One region of the Kutzneria chonburiensis genome, then DNA from elsewhere that is predicted to be linked to it. Evidence: riboswitches for the same ligand, from Rfam matches in the RefSeq annotation. Region 1 holds a riboswitch; each other region holds the start of a gene.

Region 1 (3,907 bases):
CGACGATGATCGGCGGGCGGACGTAGCGGGTGCCGTAGGACTGGACCCAACCCTGTTGCGTGGCCAGGAATCCGGCCAGCTGCTCGCCGAAGTACTGGACCATGTCGTTGCGCTCGGGCTCGCCGTGCACCAGCACGTCCAGCCCGATCCGCTCCTGCTCGGCGATCACCGCGCGGATCTCGGCCCGCATCGCCGCCCGGTAAGCGTCTTGGTCGAGTTGGCCATTACGGAGCGCGGCCCGGGCCTTGCGCAGCTCGGCCGTCTGCGGGAACGAGCCGATCGTGGTGGTCGGCAGCTGCGGAAGCGTGAGCTGCTCCCGCTGGGCCTTCGCGCGTTGGTCGTAAGCGCTGCGACGGACATCGGGGATGACCCGCTCGCGGACGGCCGGCACCTTGACGATCGGCGAGGACGCCCTCGACGCCAGCCGGGTTTCGTTGACGTGCAAGACAGTTCCGATGGCCGCGCGACCCTCGGTCAGGCCACGGCGCAGCGTGACGATCTCCTGCACCTTCTGCCGCGCGAACGACAGCCAGCCGGCGATCTCCGGGTCCAGGTCCGTCTCGAGGGTGACGTCGTAGGGCACGTGCAGCAGCGAGCTCGACGCCGCCACGTCGACGGAAGCGGCCAGGCCGAGCAGCGTGCCCAGGACGCCAAGGGCTTCGGACAGGTTCGCGGCCCAGATGTTGCGGCCGTTGACCACGCCGGCGACCAGGCGTTTGTCCTGGATGCCGCCGATCGCGGCCAGCCCCTTGAGGTTGTCCCCCGCGGTGAAGTCCATGGCCAGGCCCTCGACCGGCGTCCTGGCCAGCACCGGCAGGGCGTCGCCGAGGCCGTCGAAGTAGGAGGCGACCAGGATCTTCGGGCGATTCGTTGCCGCGGCAAGGGTTTCGTACGTCTCGGCGACCTTGTCCAGCACGTCGGACGGCTGGTCGGCGACCAGGGCCGGCTCGTCCAGCTGCACCCAGTCCGCGCCGGCTTCGCGCAGCTGCCGCAGCAGGTCGACGTACAGTGGAACGATCTTGTCCAGCAGGTCGAGCGGCGGGAAGTCACCGTCGAGGTTCTTGGCCAGCAACAGGAATGTCACCGGGCCGACCAGCACCGGTCGCGTCACCACGCCCTGCTCAAGCGCCTCGGTGAACTCCTCGAGCGGCTTGCTGGCGTCCAGGCTGAATGTGGTGTCCGGGCCCAGTTCCGGGACCAGGTAGTGGTAGTTGGTGTCGAACCACTTGGTCATCTCCAGCGGCGGCGCGTCGGCGGTGCCACGGGCCATCGCGAAGTAGCGGTCGAGGCGGCCCTTCTCGGTCGACACGTCCGGCACGGCGTCGATGTGCCGCCGCGGGATCGCGCCAAGCAGCCAGGCCGTGTCGAGGACGTGGTCGTAGAGCGAGAAGTAGTTGCTCGGGATCTCGTCGATGCCGGCGGCGCGCAGCTCGGCCAGGTTGTTCAGCCGCAGCTCACGGGCCGCGCCGAGCAGCGCGTCGGCGTCGACACGGCCGGCCCAGTAGGCCTCGATCGCCTTCTTCAACTGCCGGTCCGGGCCCTGCCGCGGATATCCGTGCAGAGTGCTGCTTGAGGTCACGGGGCTCTCCTTCGCGAGTCCACGTGGACCCGCGGACACGCCGCGACCAGCCCCTTGTCGAGGCTCGACACCGACCCGCCCGCGAGGTCTCGGCCTGCGCCCCACGGTCGCGGGGCGCACAGCGGGCAGGTCTTCGGACTCGCGGGCGTCGTGCTCGTGCCTACTGGCCGTCGCTTCCCAAGCCTGTCGGCTCAGTGCGTGTGACGGCGGTCGTTCCCACTCACCGCTGCGGGGCAGTCCCGGATTCGCACCGGATTCCCTCTTGCGACGACCGCCCCGGGTGGGACGGCCGAACCAGCTGCCCGGCCACTGTAGCCGGTCCCCCTGGTGGGCGGTCCACCCCGTGGACCGCTAGGGTTAACACCGTTAACTCACGAGGAGGCTTCGATGCGGGTAGCGGTGGCCGGTGCGTCCGGCGTGATCGGGACGGCGCTGACGCCGGTCCTGCGGGCCGCCGGGCACGAGGTGCTGCGGCTGGTCCGGCGGCCGGCCGCGGCCGCCGACGAGCGGTCGTGGGATCCCGACGCCGGCACCATCGCCGACGGGGCGCTGGACGGCGCCGATGCCGTGATCAACCTCTGCGCGGTCGACACCACCGAGAAGCGGTGGACGCCGGCGTTCAAGCAGGAGCTGCTGGACAGCCGCGTCGTTCCGACCCGCGTGCTGGCCGAAGCCGTTGCCGCCCATGGCATTCCCGCGCTGCTCAACAGCTCCTCGGTCGCCTACTACGGCGACACCGGCGACCGCGTGATCACCGAGTCGGAGCCGGCCGGCCGTGGTTTTCTGGCCGAGATGGACCGTGACCGCGAGGCGGCCGTCGCCGCCGCCGGTGACGCGCGGGTGGTGTCGCTGCGGACCGGGATCGTGCTGTCGCCTCGGGGCGGGCTGCTCGGGCAGCTGCGGCCGATGGTCGCGTGGGGCTTCGGCGGGCGGATGGGCTCCGGGCAGCAGTACCTGTCGTGGATCTCCCTGCACGACGAGGTCGCCGCCATCCAGTTCGCCTTGGAGCACAACGAGATTCGCGGGCCGCTCAATCTGTCCGGGCCCACACCCGTGACCAATGCCGAGATGGTCCGGGCCGTCGGGGAGCTGCTGCGCCGGCCGACGCCGTGGGTGTATCCGGCCTGGCTGCTGCGGGCGTTCGCCGGCGAGCTGGCCGACGCCGGGGCGCTGACCGGTCAGCGGGCCGTGCCCGATGCCCTGCTGCGGCACGGCTTCTCGTTCCGTCATGCCACGGTCGGTGACGCCCTCGCTGGTGCATTCGGGTAATCCGGGCCCGCTCGCGCCGTCGGCGTGCCAGGCTCTGCCGGTGGACATCGACGCCCTCATCACCCAGATCGGCCCGCTGGCGACCGCCGCCGTCGCCAAGTGGGGCGAGTCCGCGCTGACCAAGGCGTCCGACACCGCCGCGACCGAGTCGGTCAAGCTCGGCCAGCGGCTGCTGGCCCGGATCTTCAGCCGGGCCAAGGCCAAGGAGCCGATCAAGGCCGCCGTCACCGACCTGGCCGCCGCCGTCGACGACCCCGATTTCCAGGCCGCGCTGCGGGCGCAGATCAAGAAGCTGCTGCGCGAGGACGATGCCCTGGCCGCCGAGCTGTCCGAGATGCTGGCCAGCAGCGCCACCGAGCGGGGCATCTCCATCGGCGGCGACAACACCGGCATCGTCTCGTCCGGGGACGGGGCGATCAACATCCAGCGAAATGGCTGACAACTCCGGCATCGTCTCCACCGGCGCCAACGCGATCAACATCCAGTACCTGGCGCCGTCCGCGCTGGTCCGGACCCAGTACCACCGGCAGGTCGAGCGCATCGCCCCGCCGGCCCTCACCGACCGCGCCGCCGAGCTGGCGGAACTCGCCGCCTTCTGCACCTCGTCCACCGGCTACGCCTGGTGGCGGGCCAAGGCCTGGTCCGGCAAGTCCGCCCTCATGTCGTGGTTCGTGCTGCATCCCCCGCCCGGCGTGCGGATCGTCTCGTTCTTCATCACCGCGCGGCTGGCCGCCCAGAACGACCGCAACGCCTTCGTCGAGAACGTGCTCGAACAGCTGCTGGCCCTGCTCGGCGAGTCCATGCCCGCCTTCCTCACCGAGTCCACCCGCGAGGCCCACCTCCTCGACCACCTGAGCCGCGCCGCCGCCGCGTGTTCTTCGCGCGGCGAGCATTTCGTGCTCCTGGTCGACGGTCTCGACGAGGACCGCGGCGTCGACGAGCACAGCATCGCCGCCCTCCTCCCCCTCTCCCCTCCTCCCGGCATGCACGTCCTCGTCGCCGGCCGTCCCAATCCGCCCGTCCCCGGCGATGTCCCTGCGCACCACCCGCTTCGCGACC
Region 2 (3,907 bases), 3.6 Mb from region 1:
CGGCCCGGCGGGGAACCCGCCGGGCCGGAAACGTGAAAAGCTCAGCTGTGCGAGACGGTCAACGCGTAGAAGTGGACGGTCGCGCCATTGGTCGAGCTGCTGCTGGCGGACTGGTTGTAGTCGCCCGCCTTGAAGTACTGCGGGTATCCCTTCCAACCTGACGGAATGGCGAAGGAATGGTTCGCCCCGTTGATGGAGATGTTGATGGTGTTGCCGCCGGTGACGCTGATGACGTAGCTCCACTGCGTGTTCAGCGAGACGTGGCCGATGGAGTGGGCGGTCTGTCCGCCGCCGGGCCCGTTCTCGATGCCGGCGACGATATCGCCATTGCTGTGGTAGTAGAGCTCGATCAGCGGCTTGGTGGTGCCGCTGCCCTCACTGGCGTGGATCTGCCCGACGCAGACACTGGACGGCACCTTCGTCACCTTCACGGTGGCGCTGAGCTTGTGCGTGCCGGGCAGACCCCAGCTGGCCGCGGACCCGCTCGAATTCATCTCACGGAGTTCAGAACGGGAAAAGTTGGAGTTGGGCGTGTGCACGCCGTTCTCCGGGTCCCAGAAGGTCATGGAACCGTCGGACTTGTCGGTGTAGAAGTACGCGTCCTGGTACCCGCCGGCCCCTTTCAGCTGGCTGGGGCTGATCGTCCGTGGCGAGCCGGGGGAGCCGACGGGCTCCTGGAGGGACCACACCGAGAGGTTGAAATTCCCGCCCGGCGCGACACCGGTGTTCAGGGCCGGTGCGGCCATGGCGGACTGGCCGGCGAACAGGGTGCCGGCCGCGGCGAGGGTCAGGGCGCTCGCCGTGAGCTTCTTGTTCAATTTTGGGCTCCTCGCAGGGACGTGTGGCGGCGTCAGGGAACCGGGGGATCAGGCAGGATCCCACGGTTTTCGGGCCGCCCCGTCACAGCGAGAAACGCTGGCAGGGGTATTGCGCATGGGTATTAATCTCCTCCGGTCTGGCGGCGGTGCCATACCGACTTCGAGAAGAGCAGGGGCCATCAGTTTGGGATAGGCGGTGCGGCCCCGTCAATACCCTTCAGGCACGCGAAATGTTCAGGTCCGTGAACCGTTGAGCAGGGACAACAGTTTTTCCACATCGTGGAGGATCTGGTCACGCGGGGTACGCGCCCGCACCTGGACCCGGACCCCGAGCCAGGCGTTGTACGCCACCGCGACGGCGGTTTCCGGGTCGATACGGTCGGTGACGGAACCGTCGCGTCGACCGCGACGGATCTGTGCCGACAGCATCTCGCGGCTCACGTCCTGGTGCCGGCTCAAGCGTTGTGCGACCTCGTCGTCCGAAGGTCCCAATTCGGTCGAGCTGTTCACGACCAGACATCCCCGAAAGTCGTCGGCCGGCGATTGGAGCAGGAGATCGAACGCGGAGCGGATCGCGCTGAGGCCGTCGGGGGCGGCGGAAGTCTTCTCCTCGTAGCCGGCCTCGACGTCGCCGATGTAGCGGTCGAGCGCGCGCAGGTAGAGCGAGTGCTTGTCCCCGAAGGTGTCGTACATGCTGCGCCGGCCGACGCCGGTGCGCTCGACCAGGTCATGTACCGACGTCGCCTCGTAGCCGCGTTCCCAGAACACGGCCATCGCGTCGGTGACGGCCGTGTCCGGGTCGAACTCCTTGTGCCGAACCATGGGGACAAACCTCTCACACGAACTACAGTGCGGCGCTCAGGCCGGCCTTCACGTTCCGGGTGAGCTCGTCGAAGAGCACCTCGGCCTCGCCCTTGGCAACGGCGTCGAGGGTCGTCCTCGCGACCTCGGCCGGGTCGGACTTGCCGCTGGTCACGTGCGCGGCCATGTCGGTGTCCATGTAGCCGACGTGCAGACCGGTGACGGTGATGCCCTTGGGCGCCAACTCCTGGCGCACCACATTGCTCATCGCCCACTCGGCCGCCTTGGCCACCGAGTACGAGCCGACGCTGGGGACGTGCGCCCAGGACAGCACCGAGGCCACGTTCAGCACGGCGCCGCCGCCGTTGGCCTCGATCACCGGCGCGAAGGCGCGGGTGGCGGCCAGTGAACCGATGTAGTGCACCTCGAGCTGCTCGCGGATCTCGTCGAGGGGGGTGGTCAGCAGTTCGCCGCCGCCGCCGAGGCCGGCGTTGTTGATTAGCAGCGTGGCGTCGGCCGCGATCGCGGCGGCGGCCTCGATGCTGGCGTGGTCGGTGACGTCGAGGCGCAGCGGGGTGACGCCCTCGATGTCGATGGTTTCGGGTCGGCGCGCGGTGGCGTACACCTTGGCGCCACGGGCGACGAGCTGCTCGGCGAAGTGACGGCCCAGGCCGCGGTTCGCTCCGGTCACTACGGCAACGGTCTTGGTGAAGTCCATGCCGAAGACGATAGTCTGTTGAGAACGAACGGTGCAATAAGCGCGACGGTGACCGGGGCCACACGACGTCCAGGGGGTCCCGCGGCGGCGTTTGCCCTGCTATAAACGAGGCGTAAGGCCCGCGGCGCGGGGAAGCCGGTGCGACTCCGGCGCGGTCCCGCCACTGTGTTCGACGTCGGCCAGGCGTCGAGAGCCAGGTTGCCGCCCGTGGGCTTCGACGGTGAGGCCCACGAGGATGGAGCTGACACATGGGTGCCTTCCGCGTCCTGATGCTGCTGATGCCGCGCGCGCTCGGCGGCTGGACCTCTTTCTGACGTCACTGCCGTCCCACGCCTGCCGTTCCCGGTAGGTGTGTTTCGCCGTGCCCGGAAAGGGTTTGAAGTGACAACGCGCGTCACCTACGCGACTTTGACGTCGGACAACGAAGAACTGCACGCCTCCTACGAGAACGGACTGCGCGTCGCGAAGTCCTGGCTCGGTGCGACGATCCCGGGCAACGGGCCCGCGTTCACCGTGACCAGCCCGTGCGATCGCTCGGTCGTGCTGTGCACCGCCCACGCCGCCACCGAGTCCGATGTGGACGAAGCCGTGACGGCCGCAGCCGCCTCGGGCTGGGCGTCGAAACCCTGGCCGGAAAGGGTTTCCTGCTGCGAAACGCCGCCGACCTGATCAGCGAGCGGTCCGGTGAGCTGGCCGCTTTGATGACGATCGAGGTCGGCAAGAACCGGCTCGAAGCGCTCGGTGACGTCGAGGAGTCGGCCGACCTGATCCGCTACTACTGCCGGCAGGTCGAGGACAACAACGGCTTCTCGCACGAGATGGAACGACTGTCCGCCAACGAGATCACCCGTAGCGTGCTGCGCCCGCACGGAGTGTGGGCGGTGATCAGCCCGTTCAACTTCCCGATGGCGCTGGCCGCCGGACCGGCCGGGGCCGCGCTGGCCGCCGGCAACACCGTGGTTCTCAAGCCCAGCGAGCAGGGCACCTACACCGCGGTCAAGCTGGTGGAATGCCTGCGGGACGCGGGAATCCCGGCCGACGCGCTGCACCTGCTGCTCGGCGGTGACCAGGTGGGCAACGCCGTGGTCGAGCACCCGGACGTCGCCGGGTTGACGTTCACCGGCTCGTACCAGGCGGGAATGTCGGTGTACCAAAGGTTTTCCAAGCGGTATCCGAAGCCGGCGATCTGCGAGATGGGCGGCAAGAACGCGGCCGTCGTGACGGCCGGTGCCGATCTGGACGTCGCCGCGGCCGGCATCTCACGGTCGGCTTTCGGCTTCTCCGGGCAGAAGTGTTCGGCCTGCTCGAGGGTTTACGTCGAACGGACGGCGTACCAGGGTCTGGTGGACCGGCTGGTGGCCAAGGCCGGCGAGGTGGTGGTCGGCGATCCGACGCAGCGGTCGGTGTTCATGGGCCCGGTGATCGACGAGGACGCGGTCGCCCGGTTCACCGACGCCGTCGATCACGCCCGCCGAGTGGGCAAGATCGCGGCCGGGGGAGAGTTGTTGCGGCGCAGTGAAGGGCGAGCCGACGGACACTACGTGACGCCGACAGTCGTCACGGATCTGCC
Region 3 (3,907 bases), 1.2 Mb from region 1:
GGCGATCGCGGCTGAGATGCCCGGCACGATGTCGAACGGCACACCGGCGGCAGCAAGCGCGATGGCTTCCTCGCCGCCGCGCGAAACGACGAACGCGTCCCCGGCCTTCAACCGGACCACCTCGCGGCCGTCCCGACCAAGTTGGACAAGAAGCTCGTTCACGTCTTTCTGCGGCCAGGCGGCACGGCTGCCTGCTTTTCCAACGCAGTGCAGAATTTCAGCCGAGTCGGCAATGGCAACGATGTCGGCCATCGACGGACGGTCGTAGACGACAACGTCGGCCGACTTGAGCAGTTCGACCGCGCGGCATGTGAGCAGACCGGGATCACCGGGGCCGGCGCCCACGAGGTGCACGGTCACCCGGTGCTCCGCGCGGCCGCCGAGCGCGGCGTGACCAGCCAGTCGCCGAACCGCCGGGTGGTCGACGAGCCGACCAGCACGGTGGTGGTCATGCCGACTTTTTCGCAATCGAGCTCGCCGAGCGTGGTGAGCTCGACGCGCTGCCCGTCCCGGGCGATGTCGGCGACCAACGCCACCGGAGTAGAAGGTGCTCGACGTTCCAGCAACACTTCGCGGGCGCGGTCGAGCTGCCACGGCCGTCCCTTGGAGCGCGGGTTGTACAGCGCAATCGCCAGGTCGGCTTCCGCCACCGCCCGGAGTCGACGTTCCACTTCCTCCCAGGGAGTCAGCAGATCGGACAGCGTGAGACAGGCGAAGTCGTGCGCAAGCGGGGCGCCGACGAGCGCCGAGGCAGCGAGCGCCGCGGTGACCCCAGGAAGCACGCGCACCTCTGGTCTTGCATTTTCCTCGATTTCGTACGCATTGCTCAGCGCCAACGTCGCCATGCCGTACACACCGGCGTCGCCCGACGACACGAGCACCACCCGTCGTCCACCGGCCGCGGCCTCGACGGCCTGCTCGGCGCGCAAAGTCTCCTCGGTCATTCGTCCGCGGACGACGAGTTGGTCGGCGTGGAGGATGTCGTCGCACGCATCTATATAGGCGGAGTAACCGTAGACCGCCTCGGCATCGGCGATCGCCTCGGTCGCGGCCGGCGTGCGGTGTCGTGCGTCGCCGGGACCGAGACCGACGATGGTGAGCACACCGGTCATGGGAGCCTCCGCTTCTCCACCGGAATCGGCCGGCCCTCCGTGCTGCCCTCGGCCGACCGCCGCCGGCACCCGTGCGAATAGGCCGGGTCGTACAACCTGGTCCGCTGGACCTCGCGGTCGTCGCGGAGCGCTTCGCCGACGAGCACCAGAGCGGCAGTCCGGATGCCGGATGCACGAAGCTCGGCCGCGAGCTCGCCGACAGTAGTTTTGATAATTCGCTCGTCCGGCCACGTCGCCTTCGCGACGACGACCGCGGGCGTTTCGGCGGCGTACCCGTTTCCGTCGGCGAGCAGCTCGGCTTGCAACTGCTCGGGACGTTGGGCGGAGAGGTAGACGGCCATCGTCGTGCGATGCGATGCGAACGAGGCGACCGTCTCGCCATCCGGCATCGAGGCAGCCGTTCGGCCGCCAGCCAGGCGTGTTAACACGATCGACTGCGAAACCGTCGGTGAAGTCAGTTCACAACCAACAGCGGCTGCGGCAGCGCCGAGCGAACCGACACCCGGCACGATTTCGTACGGCCGACCGCTCCGTCGACACCACTCGATCTGCTCACCGATCGCCCCATAGACGGTCGGGTCGCCGGAGTGCAGCCGGACAATCGCCGCGTCGGGGTGGGCGGCGTAGACCTCGAGCACGTCCTCCAGCGTCATGCCGGCGGAGTCGTGTCGCACCGCCGCCGGGTTGGCGTGGTCGAGAACCTCGGCCGGCACCAGCGACGACGCCCACACCACGACGTCGGCCCTGGCCAGCCGGTCGGCGCCGCGGAAGGTCATCAGGTCGGCCGCGCCGGGCCCGGCGCCGACGAACGAGATCAGTCCGGGTGGGATCACCGCGGACCCTGCCCGAGGCGCAGCCCGATGCCAGCCATCACATCCTCCGTGCGACGCGTGTCAGTCGCGTGGCCGGTCTCCTGGCTCCCGGATCACCGCCGTCGCCGCGCCTTCCCAGGCTCGCGCCCAGTGGCTGTTCCTCTGCGGGACGACTTCCCGGTCACAGTGGCGGGACCGCGCCGGATTCGCACCGGCTTCCCGTAACCACGCTCGCGGAGCAGGTTAACCGACGAGTCGGCGGGCCGACACCGCCGACTACGGTGTGAAACAGTCCAGCCGAGGGGAAACCGAGACGTGCCGCGAGTGCCGCATCCGATCGAGTCGGAGTCGTACGAAATCCTCCGCCGGCGCGTCGACACCGCCGGCCTCGGGCCGCTGTCGCGGGCCGTCGTCGAACGCCTCGTGCACACCACCGCCGACGCCACCTGGGCCGGCGACCTGCTGGTCGACGAGCAGGCGCTGGCGGCGGGCCGACAGGCGCTGGCCGACGGCGCGCCGGTGATCGCCGACGTCCGGATGGTCGCCGTCGGCATCACCAGCCGACCGGCCACGGTCATCGCCGAGCGGACTTGCGGATTGGAGGAGTTCGTACGAAATGCTCCGGTCGGTGCGGTGTGGGCCATCGGGCAAGACGTGGCGATAGTCACCGAACTCGTCGCCCGCTGCCGGGCCGGCGAGATTCAACCGGCGCTCGTCATCGCGCTGCCGGCCGGTTTCGTCGGAGCCGTCGAGGCCAAGCGGGCGGTACGCGAGTTGGGTATCCCGGCACTGACCAACCGGGGTGAGCGTGGTGGTGCGGCGCTGGCGACTGCGGCCGTCAACGCACTGCTCTATCTCTGACGCCGCCAACGGAGGGTGTCCCGCACGTTCGGTATGCCGTTAACGTGACGTGCGCTGGATTGGCAAGTTGCTAACGAGGGGAGCGTGGCGCATGTCCATCGGCCAGGACGAGTTCGTATCGGCCGCAAAAGACCTGATCGACCAGTTGGTCACCACCCAGCGCGAAGCCATCGCCGCCGCCGCGGCGCTGGTCGCCGACTGCGTGCTGGCCGACGGCGTGGTCCAGGCGTTCGGCACCGGCCACTCGCAGGGACTGGTGATGGAGATCGCCGGCCGGGCCGGCGGCCTGATCCCGACCAACAAGCTGGCGCTGCGCGACGTCGTCACCTACGGCGGCGCGCCGGTCGACTCGCTCGACTCGCACACGGAACGCGATCCGGCGATCGCGCACCGCGTGTACGAACTGGCCTCGCCGCGTAAAACCGACCTTTTTGTCATCGCGTCCAATTCCGGCGGAAACGGTTCGATCGTCGAAATGGCCTCGCTCGTCAAGGAGCGGGGACACGGCCTGATCGCGTTCACGTCGCTGGCCCACGCCACCGCCGTCGAGTCGCGGCATCCCTCCGGCAAACACCTGCACGAGCTCGCCGACGTCGTCATCGACAACTGCGGTCCGATGGGCGACACGCTGCTGCCCATGCCCGGCGGCGGCCAGGTCTGCGCGATCTCGTCGATCACCTCGGCCTTCGCCGCCCAGATGATGCTGGCCGACGCCTGCGCGCGCCTGGTCGCGGCCGGCCACACCCCGCCGGTGTATCTGTCGGCCAACGTCCCCGGCGGCGACGAGCACAACAAGGGACTCGAGTCGCACTACGCCGGCCGAATCCGCCGCGACCCGTAGTCGTCGTTACCGCGGCGGGCCGTAGAAGCCGGCCAGTCTGGACACCGTCGAGGTAATCATGTCGCGGAGCTCGGCGGGGTCGAGGACCTCGAGCTCGGCGCCGAAGCGAAGGAACTCGGCGTGGGCGTGGCGGAGGCTCTCGGTCGGGACGACGGCCTCGACCCAGCCGCCGGGGTCGGGCGGCGAAAAGGTGGCGGTGACCAGCTCGGCGACCTGACGGCCGAGAAAAGCCGGGAGAGCCCGGACGGCGTTGGGGGAGAGGCGGACCCGGGTGTCCACGG
Region 4 (3,907 bases), 3.6 Mb from region 1:
CTGCGCCGAGCCGTCGTCCCGCTTGAGCTGGGCCCGGGTGGCGGCGTTCCACAGCCCGTGCTGCTTCAGCTCGGCGACGAGATAGGTGTTGACCTGCAAGAACTCCCCGGACAAGGTCTCGCGCTTGAACACGTTCGACACCTGGGGCTCGATGCACTCGTAGCAGCCGGCGATGGACGCGATGGTCGCGGTCGGCGCGATGGCGACCAGCAGCGAGTTGCGCAGGCCGCTCTCGGCGACGCGCTCCCGCAGCGTGGCCCAGCGCTCGGTCTGCGTCGGCGTCACGCCCCACAGGTCGGGCTGGAGGTCGCCGCGCGCCGCGCGAGTCTGGTTGTACGCCGGGTGTGCACCGGCGCTGGCCGCGAGATCGGCCGAGGTCTCCAGCGCCGTCAGGTAGATCTCCTCGGCGATCCGGGTGGACAGCTCCTTGGCTGCCGCCGAGTCGAAGTCGAGGCGCAGCTTGAAGAACACGTCCTGCAGGCCCATCACGCCCAGCCCGACCGGCCGCCAGCGCGGGTTGGACCGCCCGGCCGGCTCGGTCGGGTAGTAGTTGATGTCGATCACACGGTCCAGGAACGTGACCGCGGTGCGGACGGTCTCCCGCAGCCGGTTCCAGTCCATGCTGTCGCCGGCCACGTGCGCACCCAGGTTGACCGAGCCGAGGTTGCACACCGCGGTCTCGGCGTCGCTGGTGACCTCGAGGATCTCCGTGCAGAGATTGGACAGGTGCACCACGTTGGCCGGTTCGGCGGTCTGGTTGCAGGTGCGGTTGGCGGTGTCCTTGAAGGTCATCCAGCCGTTGCCGGTCTGGGCCAGCGTGCGCATCATCTTGCCGTACAGGTCGCGCGCCTTGACCGTGCGCACGGCCCGGCCGGCCTGTTCAGCGGCACTGTACGCGAGTGTGAACGCCTCGCCCCACAGGTCCGGCAGCTCAGGCGTCTCGTCCGGGTCGAACAGCGACCACTCGCCGTCGGCCTCGACCCGGCGCATGAACTCGTCCGGGATCCAGTTGGCGATGTTCAGGTTGTGCGTGCGGCGCGCGTCCTCGCCGGTGTTGTCGCGCAGCTCGAGGAACTCCTCGATGTCCGGGTGCCACGTCTCCAGGTAGACGCAGGCCGCGCCCTTGCGCCGGCCGCCCTGGTTGACTGCTGCCACCGAGGCGTCCAGCGTGCGCAGCCACGGCACGATGCCGTTGGAATGGCCGTTGGTGCCCCGGATCAGCGCGCCGCGGGACCGAACCCGGGACCACTGCACGCCGATGCCGCCTGCGAACTTGGACAGCTGCGCCACCTGCGCGTACCGCTCGTAGATCGACTCGAGCTCGTCGCGCGGCGAGTCCAGCAGGTAGCACGAGGACATCTGGGTGTGCCGTGTACCCGAGTTGAACAGGGTTGGTGAACTGGGCAGGTAGGCGAGCGAGGACATCAGGCGGTAGAAGCGGATCGCCTCGGCCGCGGTGTGCGACAGACCGCAGGCCACGCGCAGCAGCCAGTACTGCGGGCGCTCCACTACCGCGCGGGAGTTGGGGTGGCGCAACAGGTAGCGGTCGTACACCGTGCGCAGGCCGAAGTACTCGAAGCGGCGGTCCGCGTCCGGGTCGATCGCGTCGTCCAGCTTGCGGGCGTGGGTGGCCACGAACGTGGCTGTCTCGTCGCCGATCAGGCCCTCGCGGTGCCCGAGCGCCACACTCTGGCTGAACGAGTGGATGCCCTGGCCGCGGACTTCCTTGTCGATGTACGCCGCCAGCAGCTGCGCCGCCAGCTTGGAGTACTCCGGCTCCTCCGACACCAGCTCGGCCGCGGTCTGGATGGACAGCCGGTCCAGCTCCTCGGTCGTCGCCCCGTCGTACAGGCCGTTGATCGTCTTGGTGGCGACCCGCAGCGGGTCCACCTCGGCCAGCCCGACCGCGCAGCGGCCGACCGCCTTGACAATCTTGTTCACGTCCACGGTCTCGACCGCGCCGCTGCGTTTCCGCACCCGCATCGTCGGGTGGGAATCCCGCACGACTGTCTCCACAGTCCCTGACTCCTCGCACGCTGTGGGCCCTGGGCGCGAGGACGGCGCCGGCATGCGCCGGTGACGGTCCCCACGCCCTCCCTCGGGGCCTGGACACGAGCCCGTTCACGGTGCGAACGGGCGAGCGGGCAGGTCTTCGGACTTACGGGCATGCCGGTCGGCACCTACTGGCCGTCGCTTCCCGGACCTCTGGGTCCAGTGCTTCGTGACGGCGGTCGTTCCCGTTCACCGCTGCGGGGCAGTCCCGGATTCGCACCGGGTTCCCTCTTACGACGACCGCCCTGGCGGGACGGCCGAACCAGCTCGGTGAGCACAATACATGGACGACGATCAGTCGCAAGCACCCACATCTTGTGTCGCGTGTCAGATGCTCCGGATCGCGGCGGCGGCCTTGTCGGCCAGCTCGGCCACCTGCGTGTCGGTGATGACCAGGGGCGGGCCGAACAGCAGCAGGTCGCCGTTGCGGCCGTCGGCGCAACCGGTCGAGTGGTAGACCAGCAGCCCGACCTCCTTGGCCGCGGCGACGACGCGCTCGGCGATCCGCGCGTCACGGGCGAACGGCTGCTTGGTGTCGCGGTCGGCGACGAGCTCGACCGCCTGAAGCAGGCCCATGCCCCGGATGTCGCCGACGGCCGGGTGATCGGCGAGGCGGTCGTGCAGGGCCTTGGCCAGTTCGCGGCCGCGTTGCTCGGCGGCGGCTGTTAAGTGCCGCTCGCGCATGACGTTCAACACGGCTAAACCGGCGGCGGCGCCGACCGGGTGGTGGGAGTAGGTGAAGCCGTGCACGAAAGTGCCGATGGTGTCACGGATCTCGGCGGTGCAGACGGCGAGGCCGAGCGGCCAGTAGCCGGCGGCCGCGCCCTTGGCGGTGACGAGGATGTCGGGCCGGATTCCCCAGTGCTCGCAGGCGAACCAGCGACCGGTGCGGCCGAAGCCGGTCATCACCTCGTCGGCGATCAGCAGCACTCCCCGCTGCCGGCAGATCTCGGCGACCGCCGGCCAGTAGTCGTCCGGCGGCACGCAGGCGCCGAGTGCCGCGCCGGCAACGGGTTCGGCGATGAACGCGGCGACGTCCTCGGTGATCATCCGATCGAGTCTGGTGGCATGCCAGGCGCCGCAAGCGTTTGGGTGATTTGGGGCTGGGCAACGGTATTCGTACGGCGAGGAGGTGTGCCAGGCCGCCCCGAGCCACGGCCGATAGGGGTCTCTCAGCGCGGCCCGGCCGGAAACGTCGAGCGCGCCACGGGAATTGCCGTGGTAGGCGCCCTGCCGGCCGATGATCACGTGCCGGTCCTCGCCGCGGGCGAGATGGTAGGCGCGGGCCATCTTCAACGCCGTCTCGACCGCCTCGCTGCCGCCGGACACCGGATAGATCCGCGGGTCGTCGAACGGCAGCAACGGCGCCAGGGCGTCGGCGTAGTCGTCGAGTGCCTTGGAGGCAAAGGCAGTCCCGTGCACGTAGGCGATCCGCCGGGACTGCTCGGCGATGGCATAGGCCACCTCGGGCACGCCGTGCCCGATGGACGTGACGACCGCGCCGCCGGAGCCGTCGAGATAGCGCCGACCGTCCACATCGAACACTTCGACCCCCGTTCCCCCGGCCACGCGTGGCAGGCCGGGGGAACGGGTGAACACGTGCCGACTCATCCGGCGACAGCCTGACCGAACAGCTCCAGCGCCTTGCGCGCCTCCTCGGCCGTGACGACCAGCGGCGGCGACATCCGGATGCTGCTCTCGCCGCATTCCAGCACCAGCAGGCCAAGCTCGAACGCCCGCTGCTGCACCCGTGCCGCCAGTTCGGCCGTGGCGAACTCGACGCCGATCATCAGCCCGACACCACGAACGTCGGTGATCTTGTCCGCGAATCGCCGCCGAAGCTCACGGAGGCCGG

What was found. A riboswitch is a leader RNA that binds a small molecule or an ion and turns the genes downstream of it on or off. The one in region 1 is predicted to bind cobalamin.
Region 2: it holds a riboswitch for cobalamin, as region 1 does, so the genes downstream of both, M3Q35_RS16465 (hypothetical protein) here and metE (5-methyltetrahydropteroyltriglutamate--homocysteine S-methyltransferase) in region 1, are expected to answer to the same signal.
Region 3: it holds a riboswitch for cobalamin, as region 1 does, so the genes downstream of both, cobM (precorrin-4 C(11)-methyltransferase) here and metE (5-methyltetrahydropteroyltriglutamate--homocysteine S-methyltransferase) in region 1, are expected to answer to the same signal.
Region 4: it holds a riboswitch for cobalamin, as region 1 does, so the genes downstream of both, M3Q35_RS16445 (ribonucleoside-diphosphate reductase subunit alpha) here and metE (5-methyltetrahydropteroyltriglutamate--homocysteine S-methyltransferase) in region 1, are expected to answer to the same signal.

The regions. Positions count from the first base shown of each region.
Region 1 is NZ_CP097263.1:133,823-137,729, reverse strand. Features, by position in the region: gene metE (5-methyltetrahydropteroyltriglutamate--homocysteine S-methyltransferase) at 1-1,579, opposite strand, end outside; cobalamin riboswitch at 1,687-1,893, opposite strand; gene M3Q35_RS00695 (TIGR01777 family oxidoreductase) at 1,967-2,848, shown strand; gene M3Q35_RS00690 (hypothetical protein) at 2,889-3,287, shown strand; gene M3Q35_RS00685 (P-loop domain-containing protein) at 3,280-3,907, shown strand, end outside.
Region 2 is NZ_CP097263.1:3,691,531-3,695,437, reverse strand. Features, by position in the region: gene M3Q35_RS16480 (polysaccharide lyase family 7 protein) at 42-818, opposite strand; gene M3Q35_RS16475 (TetR/AcrR family transcriptional regulator) at 1,053-1,640, opposite strand; gene M3Q35_RS16470 (SDR family oxidoreductase) at 1,663-2,337, opposite strand; cobalamin riboswitch at 2,436-2,561, shown strand; gene M3Q35_RS16465 (hypothetical protein) at 2,719-3,006, shown strand; gene M3Q35_RS16460 (aldehyde dehydrogenase family protein) at 3,036-3,907, shown strand, end outside.
Region 3 is NZ_CP097263.1:9,317,057-9,320,963, forward strand. Features, by position in the region: gene cobA (uroporphyrinogen-III C-methyltransferase) at 1-360, opposite strand, end outside; gene cobJ (precorrin-3B C(17)-methyltransferase) at 357-1,103, opposite strand; gene cobM (precorrin-4 C(11)-methyltransferase) at 1,109-1,945, opposite strand; cobalamin riboswitch at 1,999-2,169, opposite strand; gene M3Q35_RS43315 (precorrin-8X methylmutase) at 2,249-2,785, shown strand; gene M3Q35_RS43320 (SIS domain-containing protein) at 2,877-3,626, shown strand; gene M3Q35_RS43325 (helix-turn-helix transcriptional regulator) at 3,633-3,907, opposite strand, start outside.
Region 4 is NZ_CP097263.1:3,686,262-3,690,168, forward strand. Features, by position in the region: gene M3Q35_RS16445 (ribonucleoside-diphosphate reductase subunit alpha) at 1-2,016, opposite strand, end outside; cobalamin riboswitch at 2,127-2,334, opposite strand; gene M3Q35_RS16450 (aminotransferase family protein) at 2,380-3,663, opposite strand; gene M3Q35_RS16455 (aminotransferase class III-fold pyridoxal phosphate-dependent enzyme) at 3,660-3,907, opposite strand, start outside.